Regions from separate parts of the Agrobacterium sp. 22-209-1 genome, predicted to be linked through region 3. Evidence: predicted binding sites of a transcription regulator. Region 3 holds the regulator's gene; each other region holds the start of a gene.
The links. Region 3 encodes PhoB, which activates phosphate uptake and scavenging genes when phosphate is short. Its sites were predicted from a motif close to TGTCATNNANCTGTCAT; they were not measured.

Region 1 (4,456 bases), on a different contig from region 3:
CGGAACGTTGCGAATGAACCATTCGGCCTGGGCGTCCGCTGTGGAGCAGAAATAATAGAAATGGTAGGGCGCGTGCAGAATATCGGCCGCCGCCGCGCTGCGCCAATGGTCGCCGAATTTCGGATCGATACGGTCCGACCCTTCCGTCGCCTTGATGAAGACGAAGGAGACGCCGGATTTGCGCACGGTTTGCCAGTCAACGTCGCCATTCCATTTGGACACGTCGATGCCGTGTACCTCGTGGCGGTGCGGGTTGTTGACGCCGAAATCCTGCGGGTCGGTATCAGAAAATTTCGGCCTGGAAACGGATGCGGTTTCCAGCAGGTCGTAACTGGTAGAGGTGCAGCCGCCGATCAACAGCAAAGCCGACAATAGTGCCGATAAACGCAGCCGCATTGAAACCCTGATGAAAGTGTTGCCCATCCCGCGGCCGCAAAACGGCGCGCCATATCTCTCAATTTACGCATAACATGGTAAACAAGCGGTTATGGCAAGGGGCTAGGTGCTTTTTGCATCTCGCAAGCCGCTGGATTTGCAGCGATTTGCGATTTTTACTGCTGAAACCTCGCCCGGCGAAGCCTTGAAGGCGACGTCGCATGCGCGCATGTGGGTTTTGCAATCCGTCGGGAATCAGGCGTCGGCCAAGATGCGGTGGTTTTTCGGCTGCTGCGCTTCGGCAACCGGGAGCGTGATGACAGCCCGCCAGGCATAACCCCGGGCGATTTCCTCGAATTCGAGATTGCCGTCAAAACGGCCGGCCATATTGGCCAGAACATAGCGAAGATTGGCGCGGGGCGTGACGTGGAAACGGGTGAGCCAGGCTTGCAGAAGGGTGCGGAACCACTTCGGCAATTGTTCCTGCTGGCCGAAATCGACGATATGCAGTGAGCCGCCGGGCTTCAGCGCCGTGAGCGCCTGTTCGATCGCCTTTTCCCAATCCGGTATCATCGACAGCGCATAGGGGATCATGACGCGGTCGAAGCCCTCGGGTTGGCCGAATTCCGAGGCGCGGAAGGCAGTGGCGTCTGCCACGCGCAGCATGGGGCGTTCCGCCTTGCCGGCGAAATTTTCGGCTGCGGTCAGCAGCATTTCGGCGGAAATGTCGAGGCCGAACAGTTTCGCCTGCGGAAATTTGCGGCTGGCCAGCAGCAGGTTGCGGCCGGTGCCGCAGCCAACTTCCAGCAAGGTGCCACCTTTCGGCACGTCGAGGCCGGAAATGGTTCTGTCGCGGCCGAGAAGGTAATATTTGCGGGTGATATCGTAGATATGCCGCTGGTGGCGATACATGCGGTCCATCAGGCTCGCATGCGCGCTGTCTGCAAGGCCTACATTCTCGCCGATGGTTTTCATGCCATAGCCCTCTGGTAGATATGGAAGCCGCCGTAGATGGCCGAGCGGTCCATGGCGTTGAGCTCGTTGGAGCGCTCTTCGAGATAGACCCACTGGTTGCGGATGTCAGGCGAAAGCCGGCCTTCGATGACGCTCTTTTCGGCGGCGGTGCGGAAGATGACGCGCGCGCCGGATGCCGCGGTGCGGCTGATCTGCGACCATAATTCGTTGAGCTGCGTGTCCGTCATCCAGTCCTGCGCATCTAGGAGGATATAGCGGTCGACGGCGCTTGCCGGCTTTTTGGAGAGAAGCTCGGTATAGGTGGCGTGGTGCACGGCAACGCGTGCGGTGTTGTTGCGGATCGTTTCGTAATATTCCGACTTGAGATAGGCGGGCAGGGCACCCTCATGCGGTTCGGGATAACGGCGCGCGAAGGCCTGCCAGGCGAAATAATTGTCGCTGAGCGGGAAGTTGCAGGCGAGCTTTTCCAGCCGCTCCTTGAGCACGGACGCAACCGTGCCATCGGCGGAAAGGCTGGCCAGCTCGTCATATTGGCGCGGCGGAATGCCAAGGCCGAAAAGCGAGCTTTTGCGCTTCGTCAGCCAGCGCACCACCGGCTTGTCGAAAAGGGGTGCGACCTTGCTGTCGAAAAACTGGCGCTGTTCGTCCAGCGTTCGGGTGTTGGCCATTTCGGTGAGCTTCACGCCGTGCAGCCGGGCCATGAGATGACCGGCGCCGATGAAGCGGCCGAGCAGGCCGGTGCGATAGATATTCCTGTCGAAGACAGAGATGCGGCGCCGGCCGGAAAGGGTGCGCTTCGACCAGTATGCCTTGGTCGTGGCGTCGAGATGCTCGGCGATGAAGCGGTCGTAACCGATGCTGTTGCTGCGGTGGTTGGCGCGGCCGAAGTGGCGCACCACGTCCTGATGGGCGGGCAGATGGCGGAAGGCGGCGAGCTTCAGCTTGTTCAGCGCAATGTGGTGCGGGTTGAGGTCCACGACATCGATGCTGGCCGGATTGCGGGAGAGGTAGGCCAGCATGTTGCAGCCGCCCGAGCCGATGGTGACGATGCGGTGGCCTTCGCCAAGCTCCATCGCCTCCATGTCGATTTCCGGGTCTTCCCATATCTGCGGATAGACGAGGCCGGAAAAGAGGACGCCGAAGAACCGCTCGGACAGACCGCTTTTGGAGAGTGCCTTGTGCTGGAGCAATGCAGACTTCAGTTTCGTGTTCTTGCTGAAGCCGGTCTTGGGTGCCGCACTCGTCATATGTTCACCTCTCAGTCGATTGAGAGGCGTCTACAGCCGTCACACTACAGTTTGATGACAGGGGCTGTGGGTGAAAACAATGAGACGAAAAGACGCTGTGAAACGATCGGCGTCTAAGTTGCCACGAATCCAGACTGCATTCCCAATGCAGCCGGAGGCCATCACTTGCGCAGAACGTGCAGCATGCCCTTGCGCTTGGCGTCGTAGTAATAACCGCGCGCATAAAGCCGGACCGCGTTATCGCGGTCGTTACCCGCCACAACCCATGCGCCGCGCAGATATTTGACGGCGTATTTGAGGTTGGTTTCGGCATCGAACAGGCCGGAAGCGGGACCATCGAAGCCCATGGAGCGGGCCGTGGCATGCCTGATCTGCATCAGGCCGAAATTGCCGCTGCTATAGGCGCCGGGATTATACATGCTTTCACGCCGCACCACGCGATGAACCAGATCTTCCGGCACATCGTACATGGTGGCGTATTTGGTAATAAGGCCGCTGAGCTTTTCGCGTCCGACCGGGGCCGCCATCGATTCGTTCTGGCGGATAGCGGCAAGCGCGGCGTTGGTCGGGCCGGCTGCATAGGCCAGAACCGTGCTGTCCGGCTTTGGCAGCGGAATGACTTTGCGTTCGGCCGTCAGTTCAGTGCCGATGGAGGGCGAACCGGGCGGCGGCGGCGCGGGCGGGAAGCTGCCCTTGACGGCAACCACCTGCGGCAGATCGGCAGCGGCATTGTGGGCAGCCGGCTTGGCCGCCATGTCAGCCGTTTCGATGGCTGCGGCCGCCGGAGTGGCGCTTGTCGGTGCGAGTGCCGTGGCCGTGGTCGGCGCAGATGTCGTCACACTCGCTTGGGCGACTTCGTTCTGCTGCGGTTGCATCTGGGCGGCGATGGCTGCGGCCGCAGCAATTTCAGAAGCCGGCGGCAGCGCCACGCGTCCGCCCTTGACGGCGACGGCGGTGGGAAGTGCCGCAGGCTGGGAAGACGTTGCGGTTTCGGCGGTCTTAACCGTTGCTGCTGCTGCCGGGGTCACGCCCGTTGCTGCTTCGGCCGTCGCCGGCTGCGGCGATGTTTCCGCGGGAGTGGTCGCGGGATTGACTGTCGCGATCGTCGGGCCGTTCGGTCCTTCCTTTGCGGTATATTCGACGCTGGTACATGCGCTCAATGCCAGTGCCAGACCCACGGTGGAAGACAGAAGAAGTGCACTTCTTCCGCGGAATTTGCCGGAATTTCGCATGTTGCCGCCTTCGTTATGCCTGTCTTTCGATACCCCCGCGTCGAGCGAAGCAGGCAGTGTCCCGTCGAGCCTTCATTAACCTATTGTAAGGATAGCGGCAAGCCGGTGCGTTTCTCCCCGGCTTTCGGGCGGTTTTTCAGGCCGCGATGCGCCTGTATCCGGCACTGACGGCGCGGCCGGAAATAAAGTGGGTGCGGTATTTCGGCCGGATTTTCTTATCGCCCGACATGCGGCGCACCATCGCCAGAGTAGGCCCGGCAAACAGCGCCTGCCCGGTCAGAATCACCAACGCCTGAAGAAGAATGGCGGCCTGCGCCATGGCGAACGTTTCAATTGCATTGCCGGAAGTGGACACGAATTGCGGCAACAGCGCCAGAAATAAAGCGAAGTAGCGCGGGCGCAAGGCGGCAATGGCGTAACAATCGCGGAAAATGCCGCTCCAGGATTTGCCGGGCAGATTGTCATTATCGGCATTGGCGGCCTGGGCGGCAGGCGTGGCGAAGGTCCACAGGAGAAACAGCATCAGCCAGCCGATGCCGGCCCATTGCACGATTTCCACGAAGGATTGCGGCAGATAGACGAGACCGGCCACCGGAATGGCGGAAATCGTCATGGCCGTGACGATGC
Region 2 (4,456 bases), on a different contig from region 3:
TGGCAAAGGACTGGCGCTGACGGGGCGCATGCATGAGGAGGGCGTCACCCGCGCTTTGATGGCGCTGAGGCGCTTCCATGCGCTTTCCGAGCAGGCCCAGGCGCAACAGCTTTATGTGCTGGCGACGGCGGCCGCGCGTGAGGCGGAAAATGGTCCAGATTTTATCCGTGAGGCTGAAGCCATCCTCGGCTGCGAGATTGAGGTCCTGTCGGGTGAAAAGGAAGCGCTTTATTCCGCCTATGGCGTGATCAGCGGTTTCCATGATCCAGACGGTATCGCCGGCGACCTCGGCGGCGGTTCGCTCGAACTCATCGACATCAAGGGTAAGAACTGCGGCGAGGGCATCACCCTGCCGCTCGGCGGTCTGCGGCTGTCGGAGCAGTCGGACGGTTCGTTGGAAAAAGCGGCGACGATTGCCAGAAAACACGTCAAATCCTTCGCCAAACTTCTGGCGGCGGGTGAGGGGCGCACCTTTTACGCGGTGGGCGGCACATGGCGAAACATCGCCAAGCTGCACATGGAGATATCGGGCTATCCGCTGCACATGATGCAGGGATATGAATTGCCGCTGGCGGAAATGCTGAATTTTCTGGAAGAAGTCATCGTCTCCCGGGATAGCAAGGATCCGGCCTGGCAGGCGGTTTCCAAGAACCGCCGCTCGCTTCTTCCCTTCGGTGCCATCGCCATGCGGGAAGTTCTGAGAGCGATGAAGCCGGCCAAGATCGCCTTCTCAGCGCAGGGCGTGCGTGAAGGGTATCTTTATTCGCTGCTGACGGAAGAAGAGCGGAATTCTGATCCGCTGCTGGTTGCGGCGGATGAGCTTGCCATTCTGCGCGCCCGCTCGCCCGAACATGCACGCGAACTGGCGGATTGGAGCGGCCGGACCTTTCCTGTCTTCGGTATCGAAGAGACGGAAGAGGAAAGTCGCTACCGGCAGGCGGCCTGCCTGCTGGCCGATATCAGCTGGCGCGCCCATCCCGATTATCGCGGATTGCAGGCACTCAACATCATCGCCCATTCCTCCTTCGTGGCGATCACCCATCCCGGCCGCGCCTATATTGCGCTCGCCAATTATTATCGCTTCGAAGGTCTGAACGACAACGGCACCACGCAGCCGCTCGCAGCCATGGCGGGAGACCGGTTGCAGGAACTCGGCAAGCTGCTGGGCGGCCTGCTCCGCGTCGTTTACCTCTTCTCGGCCTCGATGCCGGGCGTCGTCGACCACCTGAAATTTCGCAAATCCGGCAACCCCGATCTCGATCTGGAATTCGTCGTGCCGCACGATTATTGCGATTTCGCCGGCGAGCGACTGGATGGCCGCCTGCAGCAATTGGCGAAGCTGACGGGCAAGCGGCTGGCCTTCGTGTTCGAGTAACGAACGGCGATGTTTCCGTTTTGTGACAGGAACGGTTCTTGTGTTCGCTATGACCAGCGCTCGCAAAATGCTTCTATGTCGCTCGACTGAAAGTCGGAAAGCCGCGCCATGATTGTTTCGAATGGCCAGTCCCACCATGCGATTGAAGACAGCTTTTCCGCGATGGATCGCGAAAATCGTTCGCGAATGATCTTCGCGGGAACGCCGCCGACGATGGTGTAGGGCGGCACATCTTTGGTGACGACCGCGCCGGCGGCGAGCACTGCGCCGTCTCCAACCGTGACACCTGGCAAGACGATAACGCCGTGACCGATCCAGACATCGTGACCGATGATGGCGCGATCCGCCTTGCGCCGCTCGAAAAAGGCGTCATCGCGCCCGGCATCCGCAGAATAATATTCAGGGCAATAGCTGAAACGGTGCATGGATGGCCTGTCCATGGGATGGTTCGGAGCGCCTATTCTGACCTCTGCGGCGATGGCGCAGAATTTTCCGATCGTTGCATCGCCTACCATGCAACGGGGTCCAAGGTAGGAGTAATTGCCGAGGTCGGCATTGTGCAGGGCGGTGTCAGCCAGAATTTCGCAGCATTCGCCGATATTGGAATCTCTTATGCTCGCCGTCGCATGGATGACGGTCTCTGCGATTTTCGGGCGCTTGATCTGTGCGGTCGAATCCATTCCAGCCTCCGAATTTGCGCCTGCTTAACCGGTGATGATGAAGGTGCTGTGACGTGGAATGGCAAAAGGTGTCCGGCCGGGCATCCTTCTGAAACGCAGATCGCGCGTGCCGCCGCGTGCCGCGAAGCCCTGTCTTACGCAGAGCGTATCACTTGCCAGGGACATCTGCCGCGGCAGGCGTTTTCTTCCAGTAGTGGTCGGATATGTTTTGCGCGTTCCGGATGAGGTGGCCGGCGATGTCGGGGTCGCCGCCCTCGAAGGTTTTCGGGTCGGCCCCGCATAACATCAGGAAGAGCTGCTGATGGGCGACAGCGGCAAAATAATCGTGGGGCGGCGGCTGCATGTCTGAACCAACGGCCCGGAACGCCTCAGTGACCTCTTTGCTGGCATGTTCGAGCGCTGCATGAACGGTTGCCATCATCGCTGCTTCCGTCCGCTCCAATATGTTCTGAACTTGCCGCTCAGCCGGTGTCAGAACCGGGCAACTCTCACTCATCGAATGTCTCTCCTGTCGGTGCAACCATTTTGCTGGCGATATTATCGCATGGATTGTGTCCGCTTTGCGGGAAAGATTGAAATCATGGTCCTGAAACGCAACACACTGGTTGACCACCGCGCCGCGATGCGCGGATCGAAACGGCAATGGGCTGGCGTTGCTTTGCAAACGGCTCAGCCGTGCCCGAGCGCCTTGCGGATGCAGGCGCTGAGATAGGCATATTGCAACGGCGTTATTGTCGCCATGGCTTCGGTGCGGCTGGCAAGCCTGTCCTGATAGCCGACCGGAACATCGAACTGGCTAAAGGTGAAATCCCAGCGCGTGCCTTCAACGATATTGTAAAAATGCTCGGTGCCGCTGATGGCGGTTTTGGCGAGTTCGCCGCCAAGAATATCCTGCACCACCAGCGCGGTGACGCTGCCTTGGCCCTTGGCGGGGTTTTCCCGCGACCAGAAGCCGCTCGTCTCGCCCGACCAACTTTTCTTCAGGGCGTAATAAAGTCTTTCTGCATGGTCCTGCATGAAACGTCTTCTTTTCCACACGTATGTTTCGGTTAAAGCATTTTCAGCAGAAGTGCGCTCGGTTTACTTCTGAAAATGCGCAAAAACAAAGAGTTAGAGCCATGGAGGTGAGCCGGCGTTCACCGGAGTTGCTCTAGCTCTGGAAAATAGCAACGGAGCACCAAGCAGACATTTGTGTCTGCCGGGCGCTCCGTCGGGATCATTCGCAGCCGTCAAAGCAAGTGACAGCAGCCTTCGTCTTACTTTGCGTCCAGCAGGTCCTTGACCTCCAGCAGGACGAATTCGTTGTCGTCAGCCTTGTCCAGAGCCCGACCGGCCGAGAAGGGCAGGTTGTTGTCGTTGCCGACGATGATATGGTTGGCATCGACACGGTCGACATTCTCGATAGTGACGAAAGGCATGTCGTAATAGCCGTTGCCGCCGCCCTGACGCTTCTTGTTGTCCGGGTCGGAGATCTTCATCAGGTCTATATAGCCGATCTTGCGGGCGGACTTGCCGACATTGGCGTCGTTGAATTCGATCTTGTAGATGCGCTTCAGCTTGGCAGGGCGGGCGAAGCAGTCCGCAGCCGGAGCCTTGGGGTCGGCGCAGGCCTTGTCGGCGGTGCCGGCGCCGTTGTCGCGCTCGATGACGAGGGCGGTCGCGTCATCCAGCATGTTGAAGTCGCCGATTGCCTCGCCGCCTTCCGCCAGGGGATAAAGCCAGCTGCGGCCGGTCCATTCCTTCTTGGCGGTGTCGAGTTCGACGATGCGCAGCGCGGTCGCGCCGTCTTCGGTTTTTTCCACCTGGCCGTCGGCTGTGTAAAGCGGGCCTTCCAGCAGGCCGTAGAGCTTCGAGCCGTCCTTGGAGAGCGCCATGCCCTCATAACCGCCTGAACGCTTCAGGTTGAAAGCGGGCATTTTCTGCGTCGGGTTGCCGGGCAGGGCAAGGGCGGGATGGTCGGGAGACTTCACCTCGATGTCGCCGGCCTTGGTAGAGATGACGTCGGTCAGCTTACCGTCGCGGGTGAATTTCAGGATGTAGGGACCGAATTCCTCGCCGACCCAGAAACCATCGGCAACCGGCTGAATGGATTCAACGTCGAAATCCGCGCCCGTTAGGTAACGCGTGCTCGAGCCTTCCAGAACGATGGGAAAGGGCGCCTTCATGTCAGGATCGGAAAGGAACACGGTTTCCAGCGCGTTGACCTTGCCGGCATCCCAGTCGAACTTCAGGTGGTGAAGCATCAGCATGGCGTCGCTGGAATTGAGCTTGGAACCGAAGCCATTGTCGGAGAGGCTCCAGAAGCTGCCGTCGGGCATCGCCTTGATGCCGGAGAAACCCTGCATCGGCTGGCCGTTGAACGGCATGGAAAGGCCGGTCAGGCGCACGCCGTCCTTGCCGG
Region 3 (4,456 bases):
TGAATGAAGTCTCATACAAGATGATCGGCAAGGACGTTTCGGTTTATTACGGCGAAAAGCGTGCGCTCTACGACGTGAACCTGAATGTTCGCGAAAATACGGTGACGGCGCTGATCGGCCCGTCTGGCTGCGGTAAATCCACCTTCCTGCGCACCCTGAACCGCATGAACGACACGATCGACGGTTGCCGGGTGACCGGAAAAATCACGCTCGACACCGACGATATCTACGATCAGGCAATCGATGTCGTGGAATTGCGCGCCCGCGTCGGCATGGTGTTCCAGAAGCCGAACCCTTTCCCGAAGTCGATCTACGAAAACATTTCCTACGGTCCGCGCATCCATGGTCTCGCCCGCAACAAGGCGGATATGGACCAGATCGTCGAGCAGAGCCTGCAGAAGGCCGGCCTCTGGAACGAAGTGAAGGATCGCCTGCAGGAATCCGGCACGGGTCTTTCCGGCGGTCAGCAACAGCGCCTGTGCATCGCCCGCGCGGTTGCCGTCAGCCCGGAAGTGATCCTGATGGACGAACCCTGCTCGGCGCTCGACCCTATCGCGACCGCAAAGGTCGAGGAACTGATCCACGAGCTGCGCACCAATTACACCATCGTCATCGTCACGCACTCCATGCAGCAGGCGGCGCGTGTTTCCCAGCGCACGGCCATGTTCCACCTTGGTCACCTTGTCGAGGAAAACGAAACCGACAAGATGTTCACCAATCCGGACGACCAGCGCACGCAGGATTACATCATGGGCCGCTTCGGCTGATCCCGGCCGGCGCTTTATCGAAACCGAACAAGACTGGTGCCTCTGCCGTGCCCGCTTCCGGGCACGCGCATGCAGGCCAAGCCGGAGGACTAGACCATGACGCAGACAACGACCCATTCGCATATTCTGTCGGCATATGACGACGAACTGAAATTCCTGACGCGCCGTATCGCCGAAATGGGCGGTCTGGCGGAACAGATGTGCGCCGATGCCGTGCGTGCGCTCGTCAACTCCGACGCCGCACTCGCCCAGAAGGTCATTTCCGACGACGCGATCCTCGATCATTCCGAGCGTGAGATCGGCGACAAGGCCATCGTCACCATCGCCAGGCGCCAGCCGATGGCGGCAGACCTTCGCGAGATCATCGGCACGCTACGTATTGCAGCGGACCTCGAACGTGTTGGCGACCTCGGTAAGAATACTGCCAAGCGTGTCATCGCGGTTGCCGGCACCGGCGTGCCGCGCAAGCTCGCCCGTGGCATCGAACACCTCTCGGAACTGGCGCTGGTACAGCTCAAGGAAGTCCTCGACGTCTATTCGACACGTTCGGCGGAGAAGGCAAATGCCATCCGCGAGCGCGACGAAGAAATCGACGCCATGTACACGTCGCTCTTCCGTGAGCTTTTGACCTACATGATGGAAGATCCGCGCAACATCACTACCTGCACGCATCTTCTGTTCTGCGCCAAGAACATCGAGCGTATCGGCGACCACGCCACCAATATCGCCGAGACGATCTATTACATGACCACCGGCAGCCAGCCGGAAGGCGAGCGTCCTAAGGATGACAGTTCCAACACGCTCGGTTCGGTGACCGAGTAACAGACAGGCAGCGGCTTGCGGAGTTAGTATATGGTGCCCAAGATTGCAGTTGTGGAAGATGAGGAAGCGCTGAGCGTGCTGCTTCGTTACAATCTCGAGGCTGAGGGATATGACGTCGACACGATACCCCGTGGAGACGAGGCCGAAATTCGGCTGCAGGAACGTATTCCAGACCTTCTTATCCTGGATTGGATGCTTCCCGGCGTTTCCGGTATCGAACTGTGCCGTCGGCTCAGAATGCGGCCGGAAACCGAACGCCTGCCCATCATCATGCTGACGGCGCGCGGTGAGGAAAGCGAAAGGGTTCGCGGCCTCGCCACCGGCGCCGACGATTATGTCGTCAAGCCGTTCTCGACACCGGAACTCATGGCCCGGGTCAAGGCCATGCTGCGCCGGGCTCGCCCCGAGGTTCTGTCTTCGGTGCTGAAATGCGGCGATATCGAACTGGATCGCGAGACCCATCGCGTTCACCGCAAGAGCCGCGAAGTGCGCCTCGGCCCAACGGAGTTCCGCCTGCTGGAATTCCTGATGACTTCTCCCGGCCGGGTGTTTTCCCGCTCACAATTGCTGGATGGCGTCTGGGGTCACGATATCTATGTGGACGAACGCACCGTCGACGTGCATGTCGGACGTCTGCGCAAGGCGCTCAATTTTTCGCATATGCAAGATGTCATCCGCACCGTGCGCGGCGCCGGATATTCAATGGAAGCCTGAGGAAACCGAAACCGATGGTTTCACTCGGGAAAAATTCCCAAAATTCAGAAGGCCCGCAGCCGGGATGGTGGCGGGCCTTCTGAATTCGAACCTTGCCCAACGCGTGTCCTTGTTGTTTTTGAAGGCAACAGACGGTCTGCTAAGAGTCGGATTGCGCGGTGAAACCAGACAGGAGGGATGGCGCGGCACGTCGCCGACGAACTCAAAGTATTTGCCGCAAGGGCGCGTCGCGATTTTACATCCGCAGAAGGCGGAAGAAGAGGAATTGGGAGCGCCTCTCAAACAGCGTGCGCCCATTCCGGGACCGCCTTGAGTTTTGCCATAAAAAAACGGGCCCGAAGGCCCGTAGTTTTTGAGTGTCGAATGCGTGCCGCAACACTCAAGCTTTGCGACGTTCGCTTACCGGCTGGTAGGCGAGTTTCGCATGGAACTTGCAATAGGGTGAAGATTCCAGCGCTTCACAACCGCAGAAATGGAAATCGTCTTTCAAGGGATCGCCGACCGGCCATTTGCAGGTGCGCTCCGTCAGTTCCGTCAACGTCAGGCGACGGGAAATCGGGGTGACGACGTTTCTGGAAGGAACGTAATCGAGGACTTCCGCGGTCTCGATGCCGATCTCTTCCTGAAGAGCCGTTGCTGCGTTGGAACGGGTCAGAACCCGAGCAGGCGCTGTGCCGACACGGCCCGCGAAATTCGTCGCGCGCGGGGCAGGAGCGGCGGCGCGCTTGGGCGCGGAACGCGCCGAAGTGACCGGGCCGCCGGCCTTGACGCGACCCGGCAGGTTGAGGCGGTGGACCTTGCCGATGACGGCATTACGGCTGACACCGCCCAGCTGCGCTGCTATCTGGCTGGCGCTAAGTCCCTCGGACCACAATTTCTTGAGTTTTTCGACCCGTTCGTCTGTCCAGTTCATGCCGCTTCTCCGCTCGTCGCGTATAATGTCGGCAGAATCCATCTCCGCCTCGCGGGCGTGCCGCGAGCGTGGTTTCTGCCTGATTTTCGGTGACTAGTTCCGCCGCAATGCAGTCTAGTAATTAGCGATTAACCTAGTGCCACGCAGACTCCGTGGCAAGAGTCGTGGGAATCATCTCGAATCGATTTTCCGGTTTTCCCCAACTTGCTGGCGAGTTGAGTCTGAAAGGCAACACCTTGGGCCTCATCCGCCGCCACCTACTAGGGCTTGAGAAGCCCGAGAAACGCGGACTTTTGTTGACATCGGCAGGCGAAGTGACAATAGTGCCCCTGCCGCCGCGAGGCGGCATTTTTGATTTTCAGGCGAGGGATAACCCCGAAAGCCTATTGACAACTGTCTGACAGCGCAACCGCGCAAGGAGTGATACAGCCATGGCCGAAGCCGCCGCGCCATTGTTCGATACGTTTGCAAGAGCCCCCCTGCGCTTCGAGCGAGGCGAGGGCGTCTGGCTGTTCACGGAAAGCGGCGAACGATATCTGGATTTTGCGGCCGGCGTTGCGGTCAATTCACTGGGTCACGCCCACCCGCACCTCGTGGAGGCGATCAAGACCCAGGCCGAGAAGGTCTGGCACGTCTCTAATCTTTATGAAGTGCCGGGCCAGGAAAAGCTTGCAAAGCGCCTGACGGAAGCGACATTCGCAGACAAGGTCTTCTTCACCAATTCCGGCGCGGAAGCGCTGGAATGCGCGATCAAGACGGCGCGCCGTTATCATTATTCCAAGGGGCATCCGGAAAAATTCCGCATCATCACCTTCGAAGGCGCCTTCCACGGCCGCACGCTCGCAACGATCGCCGCCGGCGGCCAGCAGAAATATCTCGAAGGTTTCGGTCCCAAGGTCGAGGGTTTCGACCAGGTGCCCTTCGGTGACGTTGATGCGCTGAAAGCCGCTATCACGGACGAGACGGCCGCGCTGCTGATCGAACCCATTCAGGGCGAGGGGGGTATTCGCGCACCAGCCAAGGAATTCCTGCAGCTGCTGCGGTCGCTCTGCGATGAGCATGGCATGCTGCTGATTTTCGACGAGGTCCAGACTGGTGTCGGCCGCACGGGCAAGCTCTTTGCCTATGAGCAGACAGGTGTTGCGCCGGATATTATGGCGGTTGCCAAGGGTATCGGCGGCGGCTTCCCGCTCGGCGCCTGCCTTGCGACGGCGGATGCCGCTTCCGGCATGACGGCAGG
Region 4 (4,456 bases), on a different contig from region 3:
CGGGCTGCTGACCGCCATCCTCTCGATCGGACCGATCGCCGCCATTATTGCGATTTCGGTCCATACGATCGGTGCGCTGGGTAAGCTCTTCTTCGAAGTGGTGGAAAATGCCGATATGAAGCCGGACGAAGGCTTGCGTGCCGCCGGTGCCAACTGGCTGGAACGGGTGCGTTTCGCCATCGTGCCGCAGGTTCTGCCCAATTTCGTCTCCTATGCGCTGCTGCGCGCCGAAATCAACGTGCGCGCTTCCACCATCATCGGCGCTGTCGGCGGCGGTGGCATCGGCGAAGTCTTCCGCCTGTCGATCGGTAACGATCACGCGTCAAAGACCTATGCCATCATCATCCTTCTGCTGATCACCATCATTGCCGTCGACCAGTTTTCCAGCTGGCTGCGCCGCAGGCTGATCGGCCAACAATCCTTCGAATTCGGACGGGGAGCGGCCTGATGTCGTCCAGCTTCATTCTCAACACCGCCGACCGCGAAAGACTGACGGCTGCATATCCCGGCGTATTCAACCGCAGTTTCATGCAACGGTATGGCCTGCTCGTCGGCCTTCTTGCCGTCACCGCCTATCTCATTGGCTGCTTTTTCTTCTTCAATGTTGGACCGGCCTTCATGCAGGGGCGGTGGGATCGCGCTTCGAGCTATATTCAGGACTGGTACTCCTGGCGCGCCCAGCCGCGCCTGCGTTTCGAAGACGGCAAGGTTGAACCGCAATGGTCGAGCCGCGGACAATATCCGGTTGATGCAAAGATCGACTGGCTGCAGCCCCTGCCGGGTGGCGGTTACAGCGTCGTTTATAGGGGTATGGAAAACCGCCTCGACGTGACCCCGACTCAAGTGGATGTCTATATCGACGGCAGGAACTATCCAATTGTCATCAACGAAGACGGGGCTGTCGCACCACAGGGGATACCCGACGAAATCCAGCAGGACGGCAAGAAGGTCCTCGTCCATTATGGCTTTGCCGGTCAGGCAGAAATCCGTACCAGTCAGGTCTATGTCCAGCGCCGGTTCCTCGGATGGGCGAATTTCCTGTTCGACACCAAATCGGAATTCTGGGGCAAGGGTTATGGTGAGCTTGCGGCTCTCGCGCTCTGGGGAGAGCGGCTCGATCCCGCACGCTCCAATATCGGACATATGGTCGATGATTTCCTCGACAACAGCGTCTGGCAGCATGCCGATATTCTGTCCAAGCTGATGCAGACGCTGGTCATGGCCTTTGTGGGCACGCTGTTCGGCACGCTCGTCGCCCTGCCGCTCGCCTTCATCGCCGCCCGCAACATCACCGCCAACAGGGCAGCAAACTGGGGCATGAAACGTCTGTTCGACTTCCTGCGTTCCATCGACATGCTGATCTGGGCGCTGTTCTTCACCCGCAGCTTCGGTCCCGGACCGATCCCCGGCATTGCCGCGATCTTCTTCACCGATACCGGAGCGCTCGGCAAGGTCTATGCCGAGGCACTGGAAAATGTCGACGACAAGCAGCGCGAGGGCGTCAAGTCGGTCGGCGCATCCCCGATTGCAGTCAACCGCTTCGGTGTGTTGCCGCAGGTGTTACCGGTCTTCATTTCCCAATCACTGTATTTCTGGGAGAGCAACACCCGCTCCGCCACGATCATCGGCGCGGTGGGCGCCGGCGGCATCGGCCTGAAACTGCTAGAGGCGATGGGTACGAATGCCGACTGGGACAAGGTCGCTTATATGGTCCTGCTCATCCTCTTTGTCGTTTTCCTCTTCGACCACATCTCCAATTCTCTACGTTCGCGGCTGATCGGCAAAACACAACACTAAGTCTGAAGGGATGGAATGGCGAACGTCGTAACGATGTTCGTCCTCTCCGCGGAACACCCGCACAGTCCCGATTTATGCCGGTCGTCATCATCTCCGTCTGTGTCTTCAGCACATTCCGAAGCCTGCCGCATTTCCAATACGCTTTTTTCCCTCGGCATCATCATTCTGTCACGGAAACCAATTACCTCGCACTCCTGACCTTGCGGGAAGCCGGCGAGTCACGCCAAATAGCTTCTCATCCCTGGTCTCCCATGACACTGAAGAGTGCTTGCCGTGCGCTATGCCATCTATTTTTCTCCGGCTAAAGATCACCCGCTGACGGAGGCGGCGTCACGATGGCTGGGCCGCAACGCATTTTCCGGCACGCTGCATGACGACCACGACGACTATGCCGAGATCACGGAGGAGCCACGCCGTTACGGTTTCCACGCGACCCTGAAGGCTCCTTTCGAGCTTGCCGAAAAATACAGCGAAGCGGAACTGCTCACGGCCTTCGAAGATTTCGCGGCCAGCCAGTCCACCTTCGAAATTCCGCGCGTCGTCGTCGGTGCACTCGGGCCCTTTTTTGCACTGGTCCCGGACCGCACCTATCAGCCGCTGCAGGATTTTGCCGCCGAGATCGTCGATCATTTCGACCGGTTTCGCGCGCCCCTTTCAGAGACCGATATTGCCCGTCGGCGGCCACAGATGCTAACGGAGAGCCAGCGGCAGAATCTATCTCTCTGGGGTTATCCGCATGTCATGGATGATTTCCGTTTTCATATGACGCTGACCGGCCGCATCGACGAGAGCGAGCAGCCCGCCATGCACAAGGTGCTTTCGGCGCGGTTTTCCGAATTCACCGATCGACCCCTCAGCATTTCCGGCCTCGCCTTGTTCATTGAAGAAACGCGCGGCGCGCCATTTACCGTTCATAGCTGGCGCCCCCTTGGCCAGCCTCCAAAGAAAGATGCGACCCCATGACCGAGCACGCCCTTTCCAATGCCCGTATCGTTCTGGAAGACGATATTATTCTGGGCTCCGTCCTGATCCGTGACGGCAAGATCGCCGATATCAGCGCAGGCGCCTCCAAAACCGGCGAAGACCTGGAAGGTGATTATTTGATCCCGGGTCTGGTGGAACTGCATACCGACCATCTCGAGCAACATTATTCGCCGCGCCCCGGCGTGATCTGGGACAAAATCGCCGCCATTCAGGCCCATGACGCCCAGGTGGCAGCTTCCGGCATCACCACCGTATTCGACTGCCTGCGGCTCGGTTCGGATGAAGACGGCGGCTTCAAGAAGGGTGAAATGCGCGAAATGGCTGACGCCATCGAGGCCGCGGCCGATCAGAATCGCCTTCGTTCGGATCACCTGCTGCATCTGCGCTGTGAAGTCGCCTCCTCGGATGTACTAGAACATTTCGAAGACTTCGAAACCGATCCGCGCGTGCGGCTGATTTCCCTGATGGACCATTCCCCGGGGCAGCGCCAGTTCCAGTCGATGGATCAATATATATTCTATTACCAGAAGAAGCGCGGGCTGAGCGACGAGGCTTTCGCCGAGTTCGTGCGGCGCCGGCAGGCGGCGTCGGCCGAATATTCCGCCAAGCACCGCGATTATCTGGCCGCCCGCTGCGCCGAGCGCGGCATTACCGTAGCAAGCCATGACGACGCCACCGAAGCGCATGTCGGCGAGGCTATCGGCCACGGCGTGAAACTGGCGGAATTCCCCACCAGCGTCGAAGCCGCAAAAGCCTCGCACAGCGCCGGCATGAGCGTGCTGATGGGTGCCCCGAACATCGTTCGCGGCAAGTCCCACTCCGGCAACATAGCCGCCCGCGATCTTGCCGAGATCGGCGTTCTGGATGTTCTTTCTTCCGACTACGTGCCCTTCAGCCTACTCTTTGCGCCATTCCTGCTCGCCGATCAGGTGGAAGCCATCAGCCTGCCGGAAGCGCTGCGCATGGTCACCGCCACGCCGGCGCGCACCGTCGGCCTTCTTGATCGCGGTCGTATCGCGACGGGATTGCGGGCCGATCTGGTCCGGGTTCACCGCGAGGACGGTGTGCCGGTCGCCCGTTCCGTCTGGCGTCAGGGCAAGCGCGTGGCATGAACGATGATGGGCAGGATAATCGGCGCGAGCAATCGCCGGGTACGATGATCGTGGTTGTCGGCCCCAGTGGGGCCGGCAAGGATACGCTGATGGAGTACGCGGCAGCGCGATTGTGTGGACGGCCGGGCTTTCATTTCACCCGCCGCGTCATTACCCGCAGCGGCGATGCCGGAGGTGAAAACCACGATGCCGTTTCGATGCACGAGTTCAACCGGTTGGAAGATGCGGGCGCCTTCGCGGTATCCTGGCAGGCGCATGGGCTGAAATATGGCATCCCGGCCGCTGTCTACCATCATCTCAATGTGGGAGACGTGGTCATCGCCAACGGTTCACGTTCCGCCCTGCCGCAATTCGGAACCGCCTTTTCCCGTCTTAAGGTCGTGAATATCGTTGCCCGGCCGGATGTGCTGGCAAGGCGGCTGGAGCAGCGCGGGCGGGAAAGCCGGGACGATATTCTCCGGCGGCTGGAACGCAGCTCGCTGAACGTCAATGGAGATTTCGACGTTACGACCGTCGATAATAGCGGCGCTATCGAAGATGCCGGCCAAGCCATCATGCAGGTG

Region 1: ACQZ48_RS08970 (BtaA family protein) is a predicted target of PhoB. The motif match lies at 2,641-2,657, and genes of this name have one in related genera.
Region 2: ACQZ48_RS07455 (DapH/DapD/GlmU-related protein) is a predicted target of PhoB. The motif match lies at 2,093-2,109, and genes of this name have one in related genera.
Region 4: ACQZ48_RS16745 (DUF1045 domain-containing protein) is a predicted target of PhoB. The motif match lies at 1,953-1,969, and genes of this name have one in related genera.

The regions. Positions count from the first base shown of each region.
Region 1 covers NZ_JBNWCH010000003.1:221,996-226,451, reverse strand. The annotation lists gene ACQZ48_RS08980 (glycoside hydrolase family 25 protein) at 1-396, opposite strand, end outside; gene ACQZ48_RS08975 (class I SAM-dependent methyltransferase) at 631-1,350, opposite strand; gene ACQZ48_RS08970 (BtaA family protein) at 1,347-2,597, opposite strand; gene ACQZ48_RS08965 (transglycosylase SLT domain-containing protein) at 2,759-3,829, opposite strand; gene ACQZ48_RS08960 (LysE family translocator) at 3,966-4,456, opposite strand, start outside.
Region 2 covers NZ_JBNWCH010000002.1:638,631-643,086, forward strand. The annotation lists gene ppx (exopolyphosphatase) at 1-1,375, shown strand, start outside; gene ACQZ48_RS07455 (DapH/DapD/GlmU-related protein) at 1,423-2,055, opposite strand; gene ACQZ48_RS07460 (hypothetical protein) at 2,204-2,551, opposite strand; gene ACQZ48_RS07465 (YunG family protein) at 2,725-3,072, opposite strand; gene ACQZ48_RS07470 (esterase-like activity of phytase family protein) at 3,312-4,456, opposite strand, start outside.
Region 3 covers NZ_JBNWCH010000017.1:6,636-11,091, reverse strand. The annotation lists gene pstB (phosphate ABC transporter ATP-binding protein PstB) at 1-767, shown strand, start outside; gene phoU (phosphate signaling complex protein PhoU) at 864-1,589, shown strand; gene phoB (phosphate regulon transcriptional regulator PhoB) at 1,620-2,303, shown strand; gene ACQZ48_RS22795 (GcrA family cell cycle regulator) at 2,683-3,216, opposite strand; gene ACQZ48_RS22790 (aspartate aminotransferase family protein) at 3,648-4,456, shown strand, end outside.
Region 4 covers NZ_JBNWCH010000007.1:131,017-135,472, forward strand. The annotation lists gene phnE (phosphonate ABC transporter, permease protein PhnE) at 1-448, shown strand, start outside; gene phnE (phosphonate ABC transporter, permease protein PhnE) at 448-1,797, shown strand; gene ACQZ48_RS16745 (DUF1045 domain-containing protein) at 2,062-2,760, shown strand; gene ACQZ48_RS16750 (alpha-D-ribose 1-methylphosphonate 5-triphosphate diphosphatase) at 2,757-3,893, shown strand; gene phnN (phosphonate metabolism protein/1,5-bisphosphokinase (PRPP-forming) PhnN) at 3,890-4,456, shown strand, end outside.